One region of the Methylosinus sp. RM1 genome, then DNA from elsewhere that is predicted to be linked to it. Evidence: predicted binding sites of a transcription regulator. Region 1 holds the regulator's gene; the other holds the start of a gene.
What was found. Region 1 encodes PhoB, which activates phosphate uptake and scavenging genes when phosphate is short. Its sites were predicted from a motif close to TGTCATNNANCTGTCAT; they were not measured.

Region 1 (4,390 bases):
CCTGACGCCGGCCGTCTTCACCGAAATGACGCCGCCGCCCGGCTCCAGCGGCGGTCTGCTCAACGCCATCGCCGGCTCGCTGGTGATGACGGTGATCGGCGTGCTGCTCGGCACGCCGCTCGGAATGCTCGCCGGCACCTTCATGGCCGAATATGGCCGCTACTCGAAGCTCGCCACCGTGGTGCGCTTCATCAATGACATTCTGCTCAGCGCGCCCTCCATCGTCATCGGCCTCTTCGTCTATACGGTGGTGGTGGCCCGCGTCGGACATTTCTCCGGCATAGCGGGCGCTCTGGCGCTCGCCGTGCTGGTGGTGCCGGTCGTCGTGCGCACGACGGAGGACATGCTGCTGCTGGTTCCGAGCCCGCTGCGCGAGGCGGCGGCGGCGCTCGGCCTGCCGCGCTCCCATATGCTGATGCGCGTCGCCTATCGCGCCGCGAAATCCGGCATCGTCACCGGCGTGCTGCTGGCCGTGGCCCGCGTCTCCGGCGAGACCGCGCCGCTGCTCTTCACCTCGCTCAACAATCAGTTCTGGAGCACCGACCTCAACGCGCCGGTCTCCAGCCTGCCCGTCGTCATCTTCCAATTCGCGCTCTCGCCCTACAAGGATTGGCAGCAGCTCGCCTGGACCGGCGCTCTGCTCGTCACCGTCGCCGTCCTTCTGCTCTCCATCACCGCGCGCGCGCTCAGCAGCCAGGGAAAACAAAAATGACCGCCATGCCGGTTGTCGAAGCCTCCATTCCGACCAAAGTCTCGGTTCGCGATCTGGATTTCTATTACGGGTCGTCGAAAGCGCTGAAATCGATCTCGCTGCCGCTCTACACCAATAAGGTGACGGCCTTCATCGGCCCATCCGGCTGCGGCAAATCGACTCTGCTGCGCATATTGAACCGCATGTACGACCTCTATCCGCGGCAGCGCGCCGAGGGCGAGGTGCTGCTCGACGGCGAGAACATCCTCGACCCGAGCATCGACCTCAACCTGCTGCGCTCGCGCGTCGGCATGGTGTTCCAGAAGCCGACGCCCTTCCCCATGTCGATCTACGACAATATCGCCTTCGGCATTCGCCTCTATGAGAAGCTGTCGCGCAGCGAGCTCGACGGCCGCGTCGAGGCGGCGCTGCGTGGCGCGGCGCTGTGGGACGAAGTGCGCGACAAGCTGAATTCGAGCGGCCTCGGCCTCTCGGGCGGCCAGCAGCAGCGCCTGTGCATCGCGCGCACCGTCGCCATTCAGCCGGAGGTGATCCTGTTCGACGAGCCCTGCTCGGCGCTGGACCCGATCTCGACGGCGAAGATCGAGGAGCTCATCGACGAATTGTCGGAGCGCTACACGATCGCCATCGTCACCCACAATATGCAGCAGGCGGCGCGCGTCTCCGATTACACCGCCTTCATGTATCTCGGCGATCTCGTCGAATTCGGCGAGACGAACAATCTGTTCACCGCGCCGCAGAACAAGAAGACCCAGGACTATATCACCGGCCGCTTCGGCTGAGCGCGATCGCGCACGAGGATTATGAGACATGAGCGAACATATCGTCAGCTCCTATGACCGCGACCTCGAAGTGCTCGGCCGCCGTATCGCCGAGATGGGAGGCATCGCCGAGAAAATGCTCGCCGAAGCCATGGATGCGCTCGCTAATTTCGACATCGAGCTCGCCCATCGCGTCGTCGCCACCGATCAGCGCCTCGACGCGCTGCAGCGGGAGATAGAGGAGAACGCCATCCTCACCATCGCGCGGCGTCAGCCGCTCGCCATCGATCTGCGCGAATGCATCGCCGCGATGCGCATCGCCGCCGATCTCGAGCGCGTCGGCGATCTCGCCAAGAGCATCGCCAAGCGCACGGTGAAAATCCTCTCCGAGGCGCGCGTGCCGCGCGCCATCATCGGCCTCAAGACGATGGCGGAAGTGGCCGCCATGCAATTGAAGGACGTGCTCGACGCCTACGCCCAGCGCGACGTCGAGCGCGCCCGCGCCGTGTGGACCAATGACAGCGAGCTCGACGCGCTGGAAGATTCGGTGTTCCGCGATCTCCTCACCTTCATGATGGAGGATCCGCGCAACATCTCCTTCTGCACGCATCTGCTCTTCTGCTCGAAGAATATAGAGCGGATCGGCGATCACACCACCAATATCGCCGAGACGATCGTCTATCTCGTCACTGGCGAGTCGATGCCGACCGACCGCCCCAAGGGCAAGTCGTCCAGCATCTCCCCCAGCGTGGAAACGGATGAGCCCTCGCAATGAACGAGATTCGCGTCGCAACGCCGCGCGAGACGCCGCACGATCGGGCGCCGCGAATTCTCGTCGTGGAAGACGAGGCGGCCCTCGCATTGTTGCTCGCCTATAATCTCGAATCGGAAGGCTTCCAGGTCGAACATGTCGAGCGCGGCGACGAGGCGGAAATCCGCCTCGCCGAATCCGTGCCCGATCTCGTCATTCTCGACTGGATGCTGCCCGGCGTTTCCGGCCTGGAAATCTGCCGGCGGCTGCGCGCGCGCGACGACACGCGCACAATGCCGATCATCATGCTCACCGCGCGCGGCGACGAGAATGAGCGCGTGCGCGGTCTCTCGGTGGGCGCCGATGATTATGTGGTGAAGCCCTTCTCCACGCCGGAGCTGATGGCGCGCGTTCACGCTCTGCTGCGCCGCGCGCGGCCGGAGCGCGTGGCGACGCGGCTCGTCGCCGGCGACATAGACCTCGACCGCGAGACGCGGCGGGTGAAGCGCGGCGGGCGCGAGATTCATCTCGGCCCGACGGAGTTCCGCCTGCTGGAATATCTGATGGAAAAGCCCGGCCGCGTCTTCTCGCGCGCGCAATTGCTCGACAGCGTCTGGGGGCTGTCGGCGGAGATCGACGAGCGCACCGTGGACGTCCATGTCGGCCGTCTGCGCAAGGCGATCATCCGCGGCCGCGAGAAGGACCCGATCCGCACTGTGCGCGGCACCGGCTATTCTTTCGACGAGACCTTCGGGCGCAATTGAGGCGCGGCCGAAGGCTCCTCTCTCGACATCGCATCATCACGCTGTCGGCGCCGCCTCGTCGCGAGCCGTCTCGACGAGGCGCTCGAGATCGCCGAGACCTTGCTCGAAAGCGCCGCCGACCATTTTTTCCGGCCGCATGACGAGGCTGAACAGCTTGCCGAGGAAGGGCTGGCGCCCTTTCATGTCCCAGGTGACGAGCGAGCCGCCATTCTGCGGCGCAATGGTGAATTCGACGCGATTGCTGCATTTCATCGGCCGATCCAGGCGTAATGTGACGACCACTTTCGACGGCGCGACGGACTCGACGATCTCGACTCGCCCCGCGCCGACCTTCGCATTGCCTTCGAAATCGCAGGCCGCGCCGACGCCGCGTTCCGGCCCGGCGTAGGAGAGCTTCACACTCGGATCCTTCACGAAAGGACTCCATTCATTGCTCGCGCGCGGATCGTCGATCAGCGGAAATATTCGCTCCGGCGGCGCGGCGATGAAGATGGAGCGCGCGATATGGCAGACGTCCGGCTGGCGCGCGGCCAGGACGAGAATTGCGGCGATGATGACGGCGACGCCGGCGCCGATGATTTCCAACATGTCGAACCTCGAAAAAAAGCGGAGCGGCGCTCCCGCTCGCGAGCGAAAGAGCGCCGCGCGCCGTCATTGCGGCAGCACCACCATCCAGGGCACGCCGAAGCGGTCGGTGAGCATTCCGAACGCGGGTGAGAAGAAAGTTCTGGTCAAGCGCATCTTCGTCTCGCCGCCCTCGGCGAGCGCTGCGAAGACGCGTTCGGCCTCCTCTTGCGTCTTCGCGCTATAGGACAGCGAGAAGCCCTTGAAGCCGGTCTCCTCGCCGTCGCCGTCCGAGCCGAAGACGATCGTGTCGCCGATCTTCAGCGCCATATGCATGACCTTGGCGCTCCAGCCCGGCGGCAGCATTTCCTCCGGCTGGGGCAAAGGGCTGTCCTTGTAGCGCATCAGCATCTGTATCTGCGCGCCGAGCGCCTTCTCATAAAAGGCGGCGGCTTCTTCGGCGCGGCCGTCGAAGATCAGATAGGGTTGAATCGACATCATGTTTCTCCCAGCGAGCGTCGCGGACGGGCGCTCGTTTCGTGGGAGGAGATCATGTCCGCGCAAAGCGCTTCGTCAACCGTCCCGCACCTTTTTCACTTCGGGACGATGATCATCCAGAGCACGCCGAAGCGATCGACCGCCATGCCGAAGGTGGCGGCGAAAAACGTCTCGCCCAAGGGCATTCGCGCTTCGCCGCCATCGGCGAGCGCGCCGAACATGCGCTCGGCCTCCGCCACGCTCTTCGCCTCGAGCGAGACGCCGAATCCGTTGAAGCCGGAAGGACCCGTTCCGCATCCATCCGACAGGAAAATTTCCGAATCGCCGATCCGAAGGCAGG
Region 2 (4,390 bases), on a different contig from region 1:
GGGCAGGGGCTTCGTCACCGACCAATATGCGGAATCGGTCAGCGTCTTCGATCTTTCGACCTTCGCGCCGGTGGCGCAGGTGAAGGTCGGCGAATATCCAGAGGGCATCGGCGCGAGCCGGGACGGCAAGACCATCTATGTCGCCAACTGGTTCACCAATGAGTTCTGGTCGATCGCCGCCGACAGTTTGAAGGTGATCGCCAAGGCCAAGACCGGCGACGGCCCGCGCGCCTTCGGGGCTTTCATCCGCGCGATGAATTGACATGCTCCGGCCGCACGCCGAGGCCGACCAGCCGCGCCGGAATTTGCCGTAGGACCGGGAAGACGTCCAGAAGCCGCAGCGCCAATGGCGGGTCGAAAGGCTTGTCCGCGGCGAGCACATTGCTGATCACGCGATTTTGAATGAAGAGCTGCAGCCGCTGCGTCATCCGCGCCGGAAATTCCCGGCGCTTCTGCACGGCGCCGACATCTGCGTCGGTCAGCGTTCCATCGCGCAGCTTTTCGGCGAGCAGATTGGCGGTCGCCACGGCGTCCTGAATCGCCAGATTGACGCCCACGCCGCCGACGGGCGACATCGCATGGGCGGCGTCGCCGATGCAGAGCAGGCCCGGCCGGCTCCAATTCTTCAAGCGATCGACCTGCACGGTCAGCAGATTCACATCCTCCCAATCGCGCAAATCCTCGACGCGATCGGCGAGAAAGGGAACGCAATCGGCGATGGCGTGACGAAATTCGTCGATCCGGCGGCCGCGCAGCGCCTGCGCTCGGCCCTTGGGGATCACATAGCCGATCTGCCAATAGGCGCCGCGCTCGATCATCGCCACCATGCGCCCGGGCGCGATGCGGCCGAATGTCTCCTCCGGGTCGTCCGCCTCGCGCCGCAGCTTGAACCACAGCACATCCATCGGCGCGCCGAAATCCTCGACCTCGAGGCCCGCCGATTCGCGCATTCGCGACGTCCGCCCATCCGCGGCGATGGTGAGATCGGCTCGGATCTCGAGCGGCCCCTCCGGCCCCGTGGCGCGCACGCCGACGATGCGGCCGTCCTCCTCGACGAGGCCCTCGGCGGCGGTCTGCATCAGCAAGCGGAAATTTTGCAGCTTCTTCGCCTCGCCGGCGATGAAGTCCAGAAAATCCCACTGCGGCATGAAGGCGACGAATTTGCACAAGGTCGGCAGGCCGCGGAAATCTGCGATGACGAATTTGCGGTCCCCCAGAAAGGCCGAGAGCTGAAACGCCTTGCGATGCGGCAGTTTCAGAAACTCCTGCAGCAGGCCGAGCTCGAAGACGAGCTGAAGCGTCGAGGGGTGGATCGTGTCGCCGCGAAAATCACGCAGGAAATCCGCGTGCTTTTCGAGGACGATCGTCTCGACGCCGGCGCGGGCGAGCAGAAAACCCGCCATCAGCCCCGCCGGGCCGCCGCCGACGACACAGCATTTCGCGGAAATCGTCGCCGCCATCGGCCGCTCCCCGAATCGAAGGCCGCCAGCGGGCCCCTTCGCCTTTATGGTCAGTTCAGCAGCGGTTTTCCATTCGCATCCTTCACATTGGCCGCCCAGCTCTTGCGGATGAGAGTCACAACGGAGGGCGGCATGGGCTCGAAATCGAGCTCTTCGGCCGCCGCTGCGCCTTTGGCGAAGGCCCAGTCGAAGAATTTCAGGGCCTCCAGCGCCGCCGCCGAATCCTGCGGCTGCTTGGGCAGCAGAATGAAGGTCGCCGCCGCGATCGGCCAGGAGGCGGCGCCCGGCTGCCCGGTGAGCAGGCGGAAAAAGCCCGGCGCGCTCGCCCAATCGGCGTTGGCGGCGGCGGCCTCGAAGCTCTCCTTGCCCGGCGCGACGATCTTGCCGTCGCTGTTCACCAGGCTGACGGTGGTGAGCCGGTTCTGCCTGGCGTAGGCGAATTCCACATAGCCGATGGCGCCCTTCGTCGTGGCGACATTATTGGCGACGCCTTCATTTCCCTTGGCGCCGAGGCCGAGCGGCCATTCCACGGCGACGTTCTCGCCGACCTTCTCCTTCCAATCGGCGGAGACGCGGGAGAGATAATCGGTGAAGCAGAAAGTGGTGCCGGAGCCGTCGGAGCGATGCACGACGACGATCGGCTTCGCCGGCAGAGTGAGCTTCGGATTGCGGGCGCGGATCGCCGGATCGTCCCAAAGCTTGATCTCGCCGAGGTAGATGCGGGCGAGGAGCGGCCCGTCGAGGACGAGTTCATTGGCTCCGATCCCATCCAAATTGACGACGGGGGTGACGCCGCCCACCACTTGCGGCCATTGGATGAGCCCGGCGGCGTCGAGCTCCTTGGCCGTCAGCGGCTGGTCGGAGGCGCCGAAAGTGACGGTGCGCGCCTTGATCTGCCGTATGCCGCCGCCCGAGCCGATCGATTGATAATTGACGCGATTGCCGGTTTCCTTCGAATAGCTCTGCGCCCATTTGGCGTAGACGGGCAGGGGAAAAGTCGCGCCGGCGCCGGAAATATCGAGGGCGCGCGCGCTCCCCACGGAAAGGATCGCCGCCAGAGCGGCGTGAACAATGAGCCTCGAAGCCTTGGAAATCATGCAGCCATCCCTGGAATTCGACGCGAGCTTTTTTTCCGCGCGAGCCGAAAACCAATAGTCTCAGCTCCGTGCGGCGCGCCTTCGAGGGCGCGGCGGCTGTCGTCTTTCTGTCACACTCCTCCTTTTCCACGACTCGCGGTCAAAAGCAAAGCTCGCGTATCGGCGCATCGGGAAGTGGCGCGCCCGACTGGACATTGCGCCGTCTTGACGCAATAAGGAGCCACGCAAACATTCTTGGACGCTTCCGACATGTCCTACATCATTCGCTTCTTCACCTGGTGGAACCGGGCGACGCTCAGCACGGGCCTGTGGACGCTGCTCTATGGTGAGCGCGTCGGGACGGATGAGTTCGGCAACGTCTATTACCGCCGCCGCGGCGGCAAGAAGGACAAGGCGCTCGGCTTCGAGCGCCGCTGGGTCATCTATAAGGGCTATGCCGAGGGCTCGGCGACGCCGCCCGGCTGGTATGGCTGGCTGCACCACACGGTCGACACGCCGCCCACCCAGGAGAAATACGCGCCGAAGGAATGGGAGCTTCCCTATCGCCCCAATCTGACCGGCACTTCTGCCGCTTATCATCCGCCTGGTTCGATCCTGGCGGAGGGCCGCCGCGCTCCCGCCGGCGGCGACTATCAGGCCTGGACCCCAGAGGCTTGAGGCGAGGCGGCCGCGGCTTCGCCCGGACCATCGATCCGCCACGCTCTTCCTATTCAACGACGGCGCATGAGGCGCGGGCGGCCGGCCCGAGCCAGAGATCGGAAACGAGACCCGATTATGATCTCCCGCTGCTTCCGCCTGCGTTTCGCTCTGTCCGGGGCCGCCTTGCTCATTGGCCTCGGCGCGGCGGCCGCCGATCCGATCCGCAATCCGACCGCTATATTCGCCGGGCTCGACAAGACGACCGGCCGAATCATCAACTTCGACGTCGCTATAGACGAGACCGTGCAATTCGGCTCGCTGCAGGTGACGCCCCGCGTCTGCAACACGCGTCCCCAGACCGAAGCCCCGCAGACTACCGGCTTCGTCGAGGTCGACGAGCAGGATACGGGGAAGAACGAGGCCAAGCGGATTTTCTCCGGCTGGATGTTCGCCGCGAGCCCCGGCCTGCATGGCGTCGAGCATCCCGTCTATGACGTCTGGCTGGTCGATTGCCGCGGCGGCAAGGAGACGGTTCAGGCTCCCGCGAGCGAGCCCGCCGCTGCGGCGGCCCCGGCCGCTCCGCAGGAGAAGAAGCGCTCCCGCTCGCGCAAGGTGGAGCCAATCGCCCCCGTTCCGGTCGAGGCGGCGCCGATCGGGCCGCGCGATTCGGTTCCGCCAGAGGGCGCGAAGGCCACGGAGAGCGCCGAGCCCGCGGCCGCGGCGCCGGCCGAAAAGCCCAAGAAGAAGAAAAAGAAGCCGTCGGCTCAGCAGGCTCCGGCGCCCGCTACGGCTCCATCGCCTTTTCCGTTCTGATCTCCGGCTCCCGCCGCAATATGGCGACGATCTCGCGTCCGGGCACGGGCGAATCGTCCGGCCAAGCGGCGAAGCGGGCCGGAGCCGACAAAGCCTCTTCCAAAAGCCCATGATAGGCGTCGCGGCCGATCTCGATCGCCCCGAGCGAGGCCAGATGCGTGGTCATGAATTGCGTGTCGAGCAGGCGGAAACCGCCTTTGACCAGCCGCGCGACGAGATGCGCCAGCGCCACCTTGGAGGCGTCGGTCTCGACGTGGAACATGCTCTCGCCGAAAAAAGCGGCGCGCATGGAGACGCCATAGAGGCCGCCGACCAGCCGTCCCTCCCGCCAGCACTCGACCGTATGGGCGAAGCCCATGTCGAACAGCTTGCGATAGAGCC

Region 2: the regulator PhoB is predicted to act here: its motif matches at 2,655-2,671, upstream of pstS (phosphate ABC transporter substrate-binding protein PstS).

The regions. Positions count from the first base shown of each region.
Region 1 is NZ_WOVC01000009.1:120,518-124,907, reverse strand. It holds gene pstA (phosphate ABC transporter permease PstA) at 1-712, shown strand, start outside; gene pstB (phosphate ABC transporter ATP-binding protein PstB) at 709-1,494, shown strand; gene phoU (phosphate signaling complex protein PhoU) at 1,523-2,248, shown strand; gene phoB (phosphate regulon transcriptional regulator PhoB) at 2,245-2,988, shown strand; gene FMZ75_RS08775 (SRPBCC family protein) at 3,025-3,576, opposite strand; gene FMZ75_RS08770 (VOC family protein) at 3,640-4,053, opposite strand; gene FMZ75_RS08765 (VOC family protein) at 4,146-4,390, opposite strand, start outside.
Region 2 is NZ_WOVC01000024.1:49,533-53,922, reverse strand. It holds gene FMZ75_RS15490 (YncE family protein) at 1-262, shown strand, start outside; gene FMZ75_RS15485 (FAD-dependent oxidoreductase) at 243-1,460, opposite strand; gene pstS (phosphate ABC transporter substrate-binding protein PstS) at 1,511-2,557, opposite strand; gene FMZ75_RS15475 (NADH:ubiquinone oxidoreductase subunit NDUFA12) at 2,807-3,214, shown strand; gene FMZ75_RS15470 (DUF2155 domain-containing protein) at 3,332-4,009, shown strand; gene aat (leucyl/phenylalanyl-tRNA--protein transferase) at 3,981-4,390, opposite strand, start outside.